DNA from 2 places in the Amycolatopsis samaneae genome. Region 1 is predicted to be linked to the other one. Evidence: riboswitches for the same ligand, from Rfam matches in the RefSeq annotation. Region 1 holds a riboswitch; the other holds the start of a gene.

Region 1 (7,907 bases):
GTCCGCGGCAACACCCAGCGTGCGCTGGTGCGGATGCTGCGTGAGGCGGGCGCGCTGGAGGTGCACGTCCGGATCGCGTCGCCGCCGGTCCGCTGGCCCTGCTTCTACGGCATCGACTTCGCCTCGCGGGCGGAACTGGTCGCGAACGGGGTGGACCTGGACGGCATCCGCCGGTCGATCGGGGCCGACTCGCTCGGCTACATCTCGCTCGACGGTCTGGTCGCGGCGTCCGAGCAGCCGAAATCGCGGCTGTGCACGGCGTGCTTCTCCGGCGAGTACCCGATCGCGCTGCCCGAGGACGCGCTGATCGGCAAGCATCTGCTGGAAAGCCTCGACTCGGTCAATGGCGCGGCGACCCCGGTCGCCCCCGCCGGGTACGGTGCCGAGGACGCCGTCCGGCGTCCCTAGCCTGTTTCCCAGATTTGGAGTTCACCAGTCGTGAGCGAGTCCACGAGCGCCACGTACGCCGCTGCCGGGGTCAGCATCGACGCCGGTGACAAAGCCGTCGAGCTGCTCAAGCCGCACGCCGAGCGCGCGAGCAGGCCGGAGGTGCGTGGCGGTGTCGGCGGTTTCGCCGGTCTGTTCTCGCTGAAGCTGGACAAGTGGAAGGAGCCGGTGCTCGCCTCCTCCACCGACGGCGTCGGCACCAAGATCGCGGTCGCGCAGGCGCTGGACAAGCACGACACGATCGGCATCGACCTGGTCGCCATGGTCGTCGACGACCTCGTCGTCACCGGCGCCGAGCCGCTGTTCATGCAGGACTACATCGCGGTCGGCAAGGTCGTCCCGGAGAAGGTCGCGGCACTCGTCGGCGGTATCGCCGAGGGGTGTGTGCAGGCCGGCTGCGCGCTGCTCGGCGGGGAGACCGCCGAGCACCCCGGGCTGATGGCCGAGCACGACTACGACATCTCGGGCACCGGCATCGGGGTCGTCGAGGCCTCGGCCGTGCTTGGGCCGGAGCGGGTGCGGCCGGGTGACGTGGTGCTCGCGTTCGGCTCGTCCGGGCTGCACTCCAACGGATACTCGCTGTCCAGGCACGTGCTGCTGGACATCGCGCGGATGCCGCTGGACGGGCACGTCGAGGAGTTCGGCCGCACGCTTGGCGAGGAACTGCTGGAGCCGACGAAGATCTACGCCAAGGACTGCCTCGCGCTGGCGGCCGAGACCGAGGTGCGCACGTTCGCGCACGTCACCGGTGGCGGCCTGGAGGCGAATCTCGCCAGGGTCATGCCACGCGGACTCGTCGCGCGGCTCGATCGTGGGAGCTGGACCCCGGCGCCGGTGTTCGCGCTGATCGGACAGCGCGGCAAGGTCGAACGCGTCGAGCTGGAGAAGACGTTCAACATGGGCATCGGCATGGTCGCGATCGTCGACGCCGAGGACGTCGACCGGGCGCTCGCGATGCTGACCGCGCGGCACGTCCCGGCCTGGGTGCTCGGCGACGTCCAGCCCGCCGAGGACCCGGACGGGCCACGCGCGGTGCTCGCCGGCGAGCACCCTCGCTTCTGAACCGGAAATCGGTTCGCACCGGGCTGTCACACTGGAGTGGTGACTGATGATGTGGTGGTCGGCGCCCGGTTCGTGATCCCGGACGCCGAACTGGGCGAGCGGTTCTCCCGGGCGTCGGGCCCGGGAGGCCAGGGCGTCAACACCACCGACTCGCGGGTCGAGCTGTCCTTCGACGTCGTCCGTTCGCCCTCGATCCCCGACGACCTGCGGGAGCGGGTCGTCGCCCGGCTGCGCTCGCGGCTCGTCGACGGGGTCATCACGATCGTCGCGCGTGAACACCGCTCACAGCTGATGAACCGCGAAGCCGCGCGGGCCCGGCTGGCGGCGTTGCTGCTGGAGGCCACCGCGCCGCCTCCGCCACGGCGGCGGGCGACGAAGCCGTCCCGTGGCTCGAAGGAACGCCGGCTGGCCGCGAAGAAGCGTCGCGCCCAGGTCAAACGCGGCCGCGGCGGCCGCTTCGACGACTGAGCCGCGGTGGTCCGTGGGGGCCTCCTTGAGGGACTCCAGGTCCCTCAAGGAGGCCCCCACGGACCTGAGGGGTCAGGACAGCGAGAGGTGGACGCACTCGGCGGCGCGGCGGTAGCCGATCCGGGCGTAGATGCGTTCCTCCGGCTCGCCCGCCGGAGTCAGGAACACCGTCTTCCCGCCCCGCTGGTGAGCCTCGGCGGTGAGCCACGAGGTGATCGCCGCGGCCACCCCGCGCCGCCGGTACCGTTCGCGCACGCCGATCCCGGCGATCTCGGTGGTCGCGTCGAGCAGTTCGGTGCCGACGCCGCCGCCCACCGGGTCGCCGGTGGCGGTGTGCACGGCGAGCACCGCGAGGCCGCCGCGACCGACGAGGTCCCGCAGCGACGCGATGTCTTCGTCGCCCGCGGGGTCGTGCTGGTCGTACGCCTCGCGCTGGGCGTTGATCATCGCGAGGAACTCGACGTCGGACCCGGGGGCGAGCAGCGTGAGGTCCTCGGGACACGGCCACGCGACGGCGTCCTCCGGCGCGCAGGTCATCAGCGGGATCCGGCGTTCGAGGGCATAGCCGCGTTCGCGCAGCACCACCTCGGTGGCCGGGACGACCTCGGTCAGGAACTCCAGCCGGGGTGTCAGCTCGCGACGGCGGTACGCCGCGGTCAGCGCGTCGACCTCGGCCGTGGTCGGCACCGCGCCGTCGTCCGGCACGGCGTAGTTGAGCATCGGGTGGCCGGTGTGCGTGCTGTAGGTGGCCAGGAACGGTCCGATCCGCTCGGTTTCCCGGCCGCGTGCGGCCATGGTGCGGATGTAGGACTGGACAAAACTGAGAAAAGACACTTCGGAAAGACCTTTCGAGCAGGACGAAGAGGCGCCATGAAGGCGCGAAGGACGCTGGGGTGAGGCGTCGGGCCTAGCTGCGACCGACGCCGACGGCGGCGGTAGGCATTGGCTGTCCTCATGCTCGAAGTGAAGCTGACGGGAGAAGTCTCCCACGCGACGCAAACGATTAACCCTGCTCAGCCCGGACGTCTGGCGGTGTTCTCCTCGGCCGTTCTCGCCTCGTTCGGGCAGGCCGGATAGCGCCGGTCCCACACCGAGCGGGGCACGCGCAGCGTGCGGGGCGGTGCCGGGCAGATCGTCCGGCGGCGCTGGACCGGGATCCGGACGGGTTCCGGCGCGCCGAGCCGGTCGAGCACGCGCCAGGCCCGCCGGGTCAGCGCCGCGCCCAGTGTCGCGCCGACGGTGTTGAGGATGACGTCGTCGGTCGAGGTCACCCGGCCGACCTGGATCAGGTACTGGGCGCCCTCGATCGCCGTCGAGGTGGCCATGGCCGCGCACAGCACCCGCAGGAGCGAGCGCAGCGCCGGGACCCGCAGCGGGAGCAGGGCGCCGAGCGGGCCGAGCAGCAGCAGGTTGCCGGTGGTCTGCCAGAACGCGCTGCCGCTGGTGAAGGTGCCGGCGAGGTCGGCGCCGGGCACCAGGTCGAGGATGCTTTCGTGCGAGTCGCCGACCTGCATCGTGGCCAGGCGCAGCACCAGCACGCCGAGTACGCAGAGGGTGACGTCCAGCGCGGCGGTGGCGCTGGCGTGGCGGTGCGGGGCGGTGCGCTGCCGGTGCGAAGCGAGCATCGGCCAGGCGAAGAACGCGTAGCAGAGAGCCAGGATCGACACCGGGATCATGTCCCCGAAGACGTGCAGCAACTCGGCCATCCGTCCCCTTTCCGGGCTTCAAGATCGGCTCGCCGCAAGATCACTCTCGCATCGCAAGATCCGCTTGGCATGTCCAAGGGCGCGCACTATTCGGTGATCTTCGGCTGGCGGGCCGCAGGCAACCGTGCTTGGGTCGGAGCGGGAACCGTCCACAGTGGATGCTGTGGACAACCCTGTGGATGAATTTTGGGCAGGCGCGGAAAAGCTTTACGTCACAACGAAAATCCACGTCGTCCGGCTGTGTACTACTTCGGCTTTCCCATGGGGTGGAACGCCGCGCCCGGCGGCTGGAACGCGCGGTTACCGGTGGTGACCGTCGGCGGCGAGTTCCCGCGCGCGTTCGATGACGGTCTGCAGGTGCAGGCCGCGCCGTGCGTCGCAGGGATGCGCGGTGGTGCCACTGGCGATCATCGCGGCGAAGTCGTCCAGCAACGCGGTGTAGGACTCGCGCGCCGCGCCCGCCTTCCGGCCCAGCGTGCGGTAGCCGTGCTCGCCGTAGATCGCGACCTCGACCACGGTCGGCTGAATCGGCAGCCGCAGGGACAACGTCGCCGTGCTGGTCGCGCCGCCTTCGTGCGCGAAGAGCAGCTGCCAGAGGTCGTCCGGGCCACGGTGCGCGGCCAGCACCTCGGTGATCGGGCCGAGCGCGGCGTCGAGCAGGTCGAACGCGTGCGGGCCGACGTCGTAGAGCGCGCCCGAATCCGTCCGCCAGCTCGAACCCGCGTACTGGCCGCCCAGCAGCGCGCCGGAGAGCCAGCGGGCCCCGCCGCCGCGCCAGCCACCCGCCTCGGCGATCCCGGCCAGCCAGTCCCTGGTCTGCTCCGCGTACCGCAGGATCAGCACCATGAGGGCGGCGACCCCGGCCGCGTCGACGGCGTCCGCGAGGCGCCGGGCCCCGGCGAGATCGCCGGCCAGCGGCTTCTCCAGGATCAGGTGCTTGCCCGCTTCGGCCGCGCGGACGCCCAGCTCGGCCTGCACGGCGGGCGGCACCGCGAACGCGACGGCGTCGACCTGGGCGAACAGCTCCTCGACGCTGCCCGCGGCGGTGGCGCAGTGTGTCTCGGCGAGTTCGCGGGCGGCCTCGGGGCGGCGGGACCAGACCGCGCTCAGCGTCGTCCCCGGATGATCGGCGAGGCTCGGCGCGTGCACCGTCCGTGCCCACGGACCGGTACCGACGAGGCCGACGCGAAGCTGTCCCTGTCCCACGATCGGTGAGTGTAGGTGTGGCTCGCGTCGCTTCCGGAGTCCGCCTCCCGTGGGTTAACGTCAGCGGGTTAGACCACCTCGCCCGGGAGAAGCCGGTGAAAGTCCGGCGCTGACCCGCAGCCGTGAGCGGCCCGTGACCGTGAGCCGGATCGCCCGTGCCTGGTGCTCCCGAAGTTGTCGAGGTCCATCCGGGAGTCCTGGGGCTGACGCCGTCGTGCGCTGGTCGGGGGCGCCTGCGACGGACCGGGAAAGGTGCCCGATGTCCCGCACACGTCAGTCCGCCGCGGTCCTGGCGAGGCTGCTCGCCGTCGTCGCGCTCGTGCTGCTCGGCGGAGCCGGTGCGAGCACGCCCGCGACCGCCGAGCAGGGCAAGGGCGTCCCGGGCTACTGCCAAGACGGTGCCGGGGTGACGGTGATCGTGGACTTCGGGGACCTCGGTGGGGACCCGGTCGTCCGGTGCGCGCCCGGCGAGCAGGCCACCGGCATGACCGCGCTGCAGAACGCGGGCTTCGCCGTGACCGGCTCGCAGCGTTACGGGCTCGCGGTGGCCTGCCGGATCGACGGCAAACCGGGCCCGGACGCCGAATCCTGCGCCGCGATGCCCTCGGCCACGGACTTCTGGGGCTACTGGAACGGCGCGAACGGGGCCTGGGTGTCGAGCCAGGAGGGCGCGACCACCCACAAGCCGGCGCCGGGCGGCTTCGAGGGATGGGCGTTCTCGCACGGGAAGTCCTTCGGTGCCAACCCGCCGCCGCGGGTCGCGCCGGTGCGCGCCGCGCAGCCGCCCGCGACGTCGCAGGCCACCGGTGCGTCGGCGGACGCGGGCTTCCCGTGGGGCGTCGTGCTCGGCGTGGCCGCGCTCGTGGTGGTCGGTGGCGCCGCCGTGTTCGTGGCCCGGCGGCGCCGGCGTGGCGTTCAGTAACCTCGGCCGCGCGCCGCGGACGCTGCATCCCGGCGCGTGGTGGGTGTGGGCGTTGTCGCTGGCCGTCGCGGCGAGCCACACGACCAACCCGCTGCTGCTCGGGCTGATCATCGCGGTGGCGGGACTCGTGGTCGCGAACCGGCGCAGCGACGCGCCGTGGGCCGTGGCCTTCCGGCTCTACGCCTACGTCGGTGCCCTGGTCCTAGCCTCGCGGATCTTCTTCCGGATCCTGATCGGCGGCGAGGACGGCGGGCACGTCCTGTTCACCCTGCCGAGCATCCCGCTGCCCTCGATCGCGGCCGGGATCACGCTGCTCGGGCCGACGTCGGCGGAGGAGCTGCTCGGTGGGTTCTACGACGGGCTCCGGCTGGCGACCATGATCATCTGTATTGGCGCGGCGAACGCGCTGGCGAACCCCAAACGCATGCTCAAGGCGGTCCCCGGGGCGTTGTACGAGGTCGGCACGGCGGTCACGGTCGCACTGTCGGTCGCGCCGCAGCTCGTCGAGAGCGTCCAGCGTGTCCGGCGGGCGCGACGGCTCCGTGCCGGGCGGCAGCGCGGGATGAAGGCGTTGAAGGGCGTCGTGATCCCCGTGCTGGAGGACGCGATGAACCGATCGCTGCGGCTCGCCGCCGCGATGGACTCCCGTGGCTACGGGCGGCGCGGCTACCTGAGCCCGCGAGTGCGGACGTTGATCGGCGTCTGTGTGCTGGGCGGACTGGTGGGCGTGTGTGTCGGCGTCTACGGCGTGCTCGACGGGACGTCGACGTGGCTGGGGCTGCCGATGCTGGTGGCCGGGCTCGTCGCCGCCGCCGTCGGATTCGTCCTCGGCGGCCGCCGGGTGCGGCGGACGCGGTACCGGCCGGATCGGTGGCGGCTGGAGGAGACGCTGGTCGCGCTGTCCGGGGTGGGCGCGTGCGCGTTGCTGTTCCTGACCGGGCACGTCGACGCCACGGATCTCTATCCGTCGCTGAATCCCTTGCGCTGGCCCGAACTTTCGCCATGGCACGCGCTTTCGCTGCTGGTCGGCGTGGTCCCCGCGTGGCTGGCGCCGCGTCCGGTCCCGGTCATGGAGGTGTCGCGGTGATCGAGTTCTCGCAGGTGAGTGTCACCTATCCGGACGCGACGAGGCCGACACTGTCCACTGTGGACCTTTTGGTCGAGGAGGGCGAGCTGTGCCTCGTCGCCGGGCGCACCGGCGCGGGGAAGTCGACGTTCCTCGGGGCGATCAACGGGCTCGTCCCGCACTTCACCGGCGGGCTGCTCTCCGGACGCGTGCGCGTCGCGGGCAAGGACACGGCGAAGCATCCGCCGCGCGAATTCGCCGACGTCGTCGGCGTGGTCGGTCAGGACCCACTGGCGGGATTCGTCACCGACACCGTCGAGGAGGAGCTGGCGTACGGCATGGAGCAGCTGGCCGTCCCGCCGGAGGTCATGCGCAAGCGCGTCGAGGAGACCCTGGACCTGCTGGGCATCGCCGAGCTGCGTAACCGTCCACTTCGGACACTGTCGGGCGGGCAGCAGCAGCGGGTCGCGATCGGCGCGGTGCTGACCGCGCACCCGAAGGTGCTCGTGCTCGACGAGCCGACGTCCGCGCTCGACCCGACCGCCGCCGAGGACGTGCTGGCCGCGATCACCCGGCTCGTGCACGACCTCGGAACCACGGTCGTCGTCGCCGAGCACCGGCTCGAACGCGTCGCGCAGTACGCCGACCGCCTGCTCCACCTGCCCGGCGACGGTTCGGTGCGGTCCGGGACGCCCGCGGAGATCCTGGCGACGGCCGACGTCGCGCCGCCGATCGTCGAACTGGGCAGGCTCGCGGGCTGGTCGCCGCTGCCGCTGTCGGTCCGCGACGCCCGCCGTCGCGCCGGACCGTTGCGCGACCGGCTTTCCGAGGTGGTGATGCGCCCCAATGTGGCGTTCGGTGCGTTGGACGCACCCAATGCCACATTGGGGCGCTCGGGCCCCGCGCTCGAGGCGAGCTCCGTCCAGGTCCGGTACGGGGACGTGGCGGCGGTGCGCGGGGTCGACCTGCGGCTCGCGCAGGGAGAAATCCTCGCGTTGATGGGGCGCAACGGCTCGGGTAAGTCGTCGCT
Region 2 (7,907 bases), on a different contig from region 1:
CACCGCGTTCGAGATCGAGTCGAAGTGGCTGGTGGACGCCGCGTCCCGGCGGCAGAAGTGGATCGACCAGGCGCAGTCGCTGAACCTGTACATCGCGGCGCCGAGCGGCCGCAAGCTCGACGAGCTGTACCGGTACGCGTGGCACAAGGGCCTCAAGACCACGTACTACCTGCGGGCGCAGTCCGCGACGCACGTGGAGAAGAGCACCCTGCGCGGCACGGACGGCAAGCTGAACGCCGTCTCGGCCACCCCGGCCCCCGCCGCTCCCGCGGCGTCGCCCTCGGCCGCGGTTCCGGCGGCTTCCCCGGCGGCCTCGCCCGCGCCGTCGCCGTCGCCCTCGCCGGAGGCGGCCGTGCCGGTGACGCCGCCCGCGGCCGAGCCGAAGGAGATGCCCAAGGTGGAAGACGTCGACTTCGCCGCCGTCGAAGGCGCCGCCTGCCGCATCGACGACCCCGACTGCGAAGCCTGCCAGTAGTCCCCCGTGATCCGTGGGGGCCTCCTTGAGGGACCTGGAGTCCCTCAAGGAGGCCCCCACGGACCTGCCCCGAACCTCCCTGGAGCCCCTGAGATGACCAACCTGGAAACCACGGACGCGACCGGTCTCGGCGAGATCGAGGTCGGCGCCGCCCGCATCAACGTCGACGACAAGCGGATGATCAACGCCCGCGCCGACGTCAACCAGCTGCTGCCGATGAAGTACCGCTGGGCGTGGGAGAAGTACCTCGCCGGCTGCAACAACCACTGGATGCCGACCGAGGTCGCCATGCAGGCCGACATCGCGCTGTGGAAGTCGGCCGACGGGCTGACCGAGGACGAGCGCACCATGCTCAAGCGCAACCTCGGCTTCTTCGCGACGGCGGAGTCGTTGGTGGCCAACAACATCGTGCTCGCCGTGTACCGCCAGATCACCAACCCCGAATGCCGCCAGTACCTGTTGCGCCAGGCGTTCGAGGAGGCCGTGCACACGCACACCTTCCAGTACATCTGCGAAAGCCTCGGCCTGGTCGAGGGCGAGCTGTTCAACATGTACCGCGAGGTCCCGTCCATTTCGGACAAGGACGCGTGGGCGCTGAAGTACACGCAGAACCTGGAGAACCCGGACTTCGAGACCGGCACCCCGGAGGCAGACCAGGCGTTCCTGCGTGACCTCGTCGCGTTCTACGTGATCTTCGAGGGCATGTGGTTCTACACCGGCTTCGCGCAGATCCTCTCGCTGGGCCGCCGGAACAAGATGGTCGGGATCGCCGAGCAGTACCAGTACATCCTGCGCGACGAGTCGATCCACCTGAACTTCGGGATCGACTGCATCAACCAGATCAAGATCGAGAACCCGCACCTGTGGACCGAGGAGTTCCAGGCCGAGGTGCGCGGGATGCTGACCGAGGCGTGCGCGCTGGAGGTCGCCTACGCCCGCGACACCATGCCGCGCGGCATGCTGGGCCTCTCGCACGAGCTGTGCGAGCAGTACATGCACTTCATCACCGACCGCCGCGCCCAGCAGATCGGCCTCGCCCCGATCTTCGGCGAGACCGAGAACCCGTTCCCGTGGATGTCGGAGGCGATGGACCTCAAGAAGGAGAAGAACTTCTTCGAGACCCGCGTCATCGAGTACCAGTCCGGCGGCGCCCTCGACTGGGACTGAGCACGTAACTCGCGTGATCGAGCACGTAACTCGCGTGATGGGAGGCGGTCCGTCTCCCATCACGCGAGTTACGTCTCCAGTCACGCGAGTCTCGTCTCTGGTCACGCGTGGTACGGGTTCTGTAGGCTCGTCGGTGCCATGGGTTCTCCCGGGGGCGGCGCGCCGTGTCCGGGAGAGGCAAGAGGGAACCCGGTGGGAATCCGGGACTGCCCCGCAGCGGTATGTGGGAACGAAAGCCGTCACCGTGCGAGACACGGTAAAGCACTGGACGCGGTGTCCGGGAAGCGACGGCCGGTAGGCGCGAGCACGACGCCCACGAGTCCGAAGACCTGCCCGTGGTACGTGCGCCGAGGGCGTGCGTGAGTCCGGGCCTCGCGGGATGGGCACGACCGAAGGGCGGTCACTCCCGCGCGCACGGGCTCCTTCGACGAGCTCGCGAGGAGAGAGCTGTGCCTGACCACCGCGTCACCGAAAATCCCGTCGGCAGCACCGTGCTGGGTTACCCACGTATCGGCCCGGACCGGGAACTCAAACGCGCTGTGGAGCGCTACTGGTCCGGGAAGATCGACGAAGCCGCGCTCGCCGAAACCGGCCGGGCCCTGCGGGCCGCCACCTGGCGGGAACTGGCCGCCGCCGGGCTGGACTCGATCCCGTCGAACACGTTCTCCCACTACGACCAGGTGCTCGACACCGCCGAACTGTTCGGCGCGCTGCCCGCCCGGTTCACCGGACTGGGCCTTTCCCCGCTCGACACCTACTTCGCCGCCGCCCGCGGCGTCCAGGACGCGCCCGCGCTCGAGATGACCAAGTGGTTCGACACCAACTACCACTATCTCGTCCCGGAACTGGGCCCGGACACGACGTTCACCCTCACCGGCACGAAGCCGCTCGACGAATACCGCGAGGCGAAGGCCGCCGGGTACGAGACCCGGCCGGTGCTCGTCGGCCCGGTGACCTTCCTGCTGCTGTCGAAGGCCGCCGGCGACGCGCCCGAGGGCTTCCGGCCGCTGGAACTGCTCGACCGGCTGCTGCTGCGCTACGCCGAGCTGCTGGAACAACTGCACGACGCCGGGGCGGAGTGGGTCCAGCTGGACGAGCCCGCGTTCGCGGCGGACCGCGGCGAGAAGGAGCTGAACGCCCTCACCCGCGCCTACCACGTCCTGGCGAAGGCGACCGCCCGGCCGAAGCTGCTGGTCGCCGGGTACTTCGGCGGTCTCGGCCGCGGTCTGGGCGTGCTGGCCCGCTCCCCCATCGACGCGCTCGCCGTCGACCTGGTCACCGATCCGTCCACTGTGGACGCCGTGGCCGCGGAGGGGGCGTTGCGGGACAAGGAGGTCCTGGCCGGCGTGGTCGACGGCCGCAACGTGTGGCGCACCGACCCCGAGCAGGCGCTCGCCCGCGCGGCGACGCTGCTGGGCACCGCGGCGCGGGTGAGCGTCTCGACGTCGTGCTCGCTGCTGCACGTGCCCTACGACGTCGAGCGGGAAACCGCCCTCGACGCCCGACTCAAGAGCTGGCTGGCGTTCGCGCGGCAGAAGGTCGACGAGGTCGTCCTGCTGGGCAAGGCTTTGCGTCAAGGTCCCGGGAACGTCGACCTCACGGCCGCGCGCGCCGCGGTGCGGGATCGTGCCACGGCGGCCGAACTGCTCGACGTCCGCGTCCGGTCGCGGCTGGCCTCGCTGCGTCCCGAACACGCGCTCCGCTCGCCCTTCGCGCGGCGCGCGGCGGCACAGCAGGCCGCGCTGGGCCTGCCCGCGCTGCCGAGCACCACGATCGGCTCGTTTCCGCAGACCACCGAGCTGCGCAAGGCCCGCGCGGCGCACCGGGCGGGCACGCTCGACGACGCGGGCTACACCGCGGCGATGCGCGAGGAGATCGAACGCGTCATACGGCTGCAGGAGGACCTCGGCCTCGACGTCCTCGTGCACGGCGAGCCCGAACGCAACGACATGGTGCAGTACTTCGCCGAGCAGCTGGCCGGGTTCGCCGCCACCGAGCACGGCTGGGTCCAGTCCTACGGCTCCCGCTGCGTCCGGCCGCCGATCCTGTACGGCGACGTGTCGCGGCCCGAGCCGATGACGGTCCGGTGGGCCACCTACGCGCAGCGGCTCACCGACCGTCCGGTCAAGGGCATGCTCACCGGGCCGGTGACGATCCTGGCCTGGTCGTTCGTCCGCGACGACCAGCCCCTGTCCGAAACCGCGGCGCAGGTGGCGCTGGCGATCCGCGACGAGGTCCACGATCTCGAAGCCGCAGGGATCCGGGTCGTCCAGGTCGACGAGCCCGCGCTGCGGGAGCTGCTGCCGCTGCGCGCGGCCGGGCACGAGGCGTACTTCGCTTGGGCGGTAAGGGCTTTCCGGCTCGCGACCTCCGGGATCGCCGACGCCACCCAGATCCACACGCACATGTGCTACTCGGAGTTCGGCGAGGTGCTGCCCGCGATCGACGCGCTCGACGCCGACGTGACCAGCATCGAGGCGGCGCGGTCGAAGATGGAGGTGCTGACCGATCTCGGCGAAGCCGGGTTCGGCCGGGGTGTCGGACCGGGTGTCTACGACATCCACTCGCCGCGCGTTCCCGACGTCGACGAGGTCGGCGGGCTGCTGCGGACCGCCGTGGGCGCGGTGGCGCCCGACCGCGTCTGGGTCAACCCCGACTGCGGCCTGAAGACCCGGGGATACGCCGAGGTCGAGCCCGCGCTGCGGAACCTCGTCGCGGCGGCCCGGCAGGTCCGCGCCGAACTGGGCTGACACCGGGGCCAAAGCGCCCCAATGTGGCATTGGGTGCGTCCAACGCAGCGAATGTGGCATTGGGTGCGTCCAACGCAGCGAATGTGGCGTTCGGTGCGTCCAACGCACCGAACGCCACATTGGGGCGCACTTTCCGGCGAAACTGACCGCAGGTGTTGTCAACTCGTCAACAAGGGAGGACGGTAGGGCTACCCGGTCTCGGCGAGGAGATGGTGACGATGGTGAACACGGTCGGAAAAGTCACCGAGGCGCTGCGCGAGCGCGTACCACCGCTGACCTCGATTCCCTTGCCCCGCACCGTGGACGAGCGCTGGCTCGGCGCGCGCTGGCCGGTGCGCGAGCTGGCGACTCCGCCCGCGGGCAGCGGCCTGAAGCCGGTGCTCGGCGACGACGGCCCGCCGCTGGTCGGGCACGTCCCGGAGATGATGCGCTTCGGTGTCGAGTTCGGCCTGCGCCGCCACGAGCAGTACGGGCCGGTGTCGTTCATGGGCGGCTTCGGCCGCCGCATCGTCGCGTTGTCGGGGCCGGAGGCCACCCAGATCGCCCTGGTGAACAAGGACAAGGCGTTCTCGCAGGAGGGCTGGCGGTTCTTCATCGAGCACTTCTTCGAACGCGGGCTGATGCTGCTGGACTTCGGCGAGCACCACCTGCACCGCCGGATCATGCAGCAGGCCTTCACCCGGCCCCGGCTGAGCGGCTACGTCGACCAGATGGGGCCGGCACTGCGCGCGGGCGTCGCGGCCTGGTCCGGCCGGTACCGCCCCCGGCTGTACTGGGCGCTCAAGCAGCTCACGCTCGACGTCGCGACGCGTGTCTTCATGGGCATGCGCGGCTCGGACGACGCCGCGAGGATCAACCGGGCCTTCATCGCCGCCGTGCGCGCCGGGAGCGCGATCGTGCGCTACCCCGTGCCCGGCGGGCGGTGGGCGGCCGGGCTGCACGGCCGCCGGGTGCTGGAGCGCTACTTCGCCGAAAACCTCCCCGCCAAGCGGAAAGGCGACGGGGACGACCTGTTCTCCGCGCTGTGTCACGCCACGACCGACGACGGCGACCGGTTCACCGACACCGACATCGTCAACCACATGATCTTCCTGATGATGGCCGCGCACGACACCTCGACGATCACCAGCAGCGCCATGGTCTACTTCCTCGCCAAGTTCCCCGACTGGCAGGACCGCGCCCGCGCGGAGTCACTCGCCCTCGGCGACGACCTGCCCGGCATCGAGGCGCTGGACCGGCTGGAAACCCTGGACCTGGTGATGAAGGAGGCGCTGCGGCTGGTGGCGCCCGTGCCGTCGATGGCGCGCAAGACGGTCAAGGACACCGAGGTGCTCGGCCACTACCTCCCGGCGGGCACGCTGGTCGGGATCTCCCCGACGGTCAACCACTTCAGCCCCGGCTGCTGGACCGACCCGGCACGGTTCGACCCGGAACGCTTCGCCGAGCCGCGCCGCGAGGACCGCTCGCACCGGTTCGCCTGGATGCCCTTCGGCGGCGGGGCGCACAAGTGCGTCGGGCTGCACTTCGGCGGGCTGGAGGTCAAGGCGCTGCTGCACGAGATGCTGCGCGCCTACCGGTGGTCCGTGCCCGAGTCCTACACCGCGCGCTGGGACTACACCGCCCTGCCGGTACCCGCCGACGGGCTGCCGGTCCAGCTGGACCCGCGTTCCTCGCCGGCGCGGTAGCGGAGGCCGAACGCATCGGCACACATGGTGACGAATGGTCACCAGTTGTGTAGTACCGTTCACTCGTTCAGCCGGTAGACAGCCGGTTTCCCACATGATGCCGTGGCATCGATCCCGGCTGACTCGTGCCCGGTGTGGGCCCTGGACCACCCACACCCGCGCTGAGCTGGCCTTTGTCCGTGCAAGAAGAGGTGGAGTGTGCTTGAGCCTGGTGACTCACCAGGGTTGGTGAGTCTCGCGCGCCGATGGGCCGCGAAGCTGGCCGACACCGAAGGAGTAACGCTTCCCCCGGACGAGCTCGAGCCGCTGCTGCTCGAGTTCGCCCGCGAGGCCGCACCGCACCTCGACCCCGCGCACGAGGGCGCGCTGCTGCGCTTCACCACGCTCTACGCGGCCTCGCCGACGGGCATCGCGCTCGCCGACCGGGAGGGTGTCGTCGTCGAGGCCAACGCCGCGCTCGGCAAGCTCCTCGGCACGAGCCCCGAGCTGGTGCGGGGCAGGCACCTCACCGAGCTCGGCGCCGGTGAGCACGACGCCACGCGGCTGCGCGCCGGCCTCCTCCAGCTCCGCGCCCCCGACGGCGAGCAGTACACCGAGCGCCTGCGGCTCGACCACGCGCAGGACGGTCCACTCTGGACGGACGTGAAGCTCATCCGGCTGCCGGGCGACCGGCCGGGCACGGCGTACCCGGTGCTGATGGCCACCGACGCCAACGAGAACCAGCTGCTGCAGGAACGCCTGCGGCACCAGAACGTCCACGACGCGCTGACCGGCCTGGCCAACGGCACCGCCTTCCAGACGAAGCTGGGATCCGTCGTCGAAACCGGTGCCGGGGAACAGATCGCGCTGGTCTACCTCGACATCGACGGCTTCAAGGTGATCAACGACGGCCTCGGCGCCGGCGTCGGCGACCAGGTCCTGCGCGGGATCGCGCACAAGCTCTCGGCGGCCTTCGCCGGCCGCTTCGACGGCGAGGTCTTCCGGCTCGCCGGCGACGGGTTCGCGATCCTGCTCCACGGCGAGCTGACGTCGAACTCGGTCTCCCAGCTCGTCCAGCAGGCGCTGGACGAGCTGAACGAGCCGATCTACCTGGACGGGCACGGTATCGGCGCCAGCGCGAGCGCCGGGATCGTCGTCCGGTCGGTCCGCGGTTGCGAGGCGTCCGATCTGGCCCGCGCCGCGGAGATAGCGCTGCACCGCGCGAAGGAGGCGGGCAAGGCGCAGTGGATGCTGTTCGATCCCGAGCTCGACGCGCGGGACCGCGGCCGCTACCAGCTGGGCGCGGTGCTCGCGGGCGCGCTGGAGAACGGTCAGTTCTCGCTGATCTACCAGCCGACCGTCAAGCTCGCCCGGCCCGACCAGCTCGCCGCCGTCAACGCCGGGCTGCGCTGGAACCACCCGGAGCGGGGCGAGCTGGACTCCGACGAGTTCTACCCGCTCGCCGAGACCACCGGGATGACCATCCCGCTCGGCAAGTGGCTGCTGGCCGAGTCCCTGGCGGCGACCGCCCGCTGGCGCGACCGTTTCGGTGAGGCCGCGCCGGACGTCTGCGTCCGGCTCCCGAACCGGCTCGCCATCGAGCCCGATCTGGTGCGGCTGGTCAAGGAGCAGCTCGACCGGCACGGCCTGCCCGCGAAGGCGCTGCGGCTGTGCGCCGACCCGGCGTCGGTGCTCGACCAGCACGGCGAGGTCCTCGATTCCTTCGCCGTGCTCGCCGACCTCGGCGCGCAGCTCGTGCTCACGGTGTCCGGCTCGGCCGACCTCGAACTCATCCCCCACCACCGGCTGCCGGTCCACCACGTCATCCTCAGCGGTCCCGTGGTCGACGTC

Evidence for each region. A riboswitch is a leader RNA that binds a small molecule or an ion and turns the genes downstream of it on or off. The one in region 1 is predicted to bind cobalamin.
Region 2: it holds a riboswitch for cobalamin, as region 1 does, so the genes downstream of both, metE (5-methyltetrahydropteroyltriglutamate--homocysteine S-methyltransferase) here and ABD987_RS20555 (hypothetical protein) in region 1, are expected to answer to the same signal.

What each region holds. Positions count from the first base shown of each region.
Region 1 covers NZ_BAABHG010000007.1:315,239-323,145, forward strand. Annotated here, with positions in the region: gene purF (amidophosphoribosyltransferase) at 1-408, shown strand, start outside; gene purM (phosphoribosylformylglycinamidine cyclo-ligase) at 439-1,509, shown strand; gene arfB (alternative ribosome rescue aminoacyl-tRNA hydrolase ArfB) at 1,549-1,977, shown strand; gene ABD987_RS20540 (GNAT family N-acetyltransferase) at 2,050-2,811, opposite strand; gene ABD987_RS20545 (VanZ family protein) at 2,991-3,683, opposite strand; gene ABD987_RS20550 (Gfo/Idh/MocA family protein) at 3,984-4,889, opposite strand; cobalamin riboswitch at 4,923-5,061, shown strand; gene ABD987_RS20555 (hypothetical protein) at 5,149-5,811, shown strand; gene ABD987_RS20560 (CbiQ family ECF transporter T component) at 5,798-6,898, shown strand; gene ABD987_RS20565 (ABC transporter ATP-binding protein) at 6,895-7,907, shown strand, end outside.
Region 2 covers NZ_BAABHG010000001.1:794,551-802,457, forward strand. Annotated here, with positions in the region: gene ABD987_RS03395 (ribonucleoside-diphosphate reductase subunit alpha) at 1-475, shown strand, start outside; gene ABD987_RS03400 (ribonucleotide-diphosphate reductase subunit beta) at 569-1,642, shown strand; cobalamin riboswitch at 1,766-1,993, shown strand; gene metE (5-methyltetrahydropteroyltriglutamate--homocysteine S-methyltransferase) at 2,092-4,392, shown strand; gene ABD987_RS03410 (cytochrome P450) at 4,602-6,077, shown strand; gene ABD987_RS03415 (EAL domain-containing protein) at 6,303-7,907, shown strand, end outside.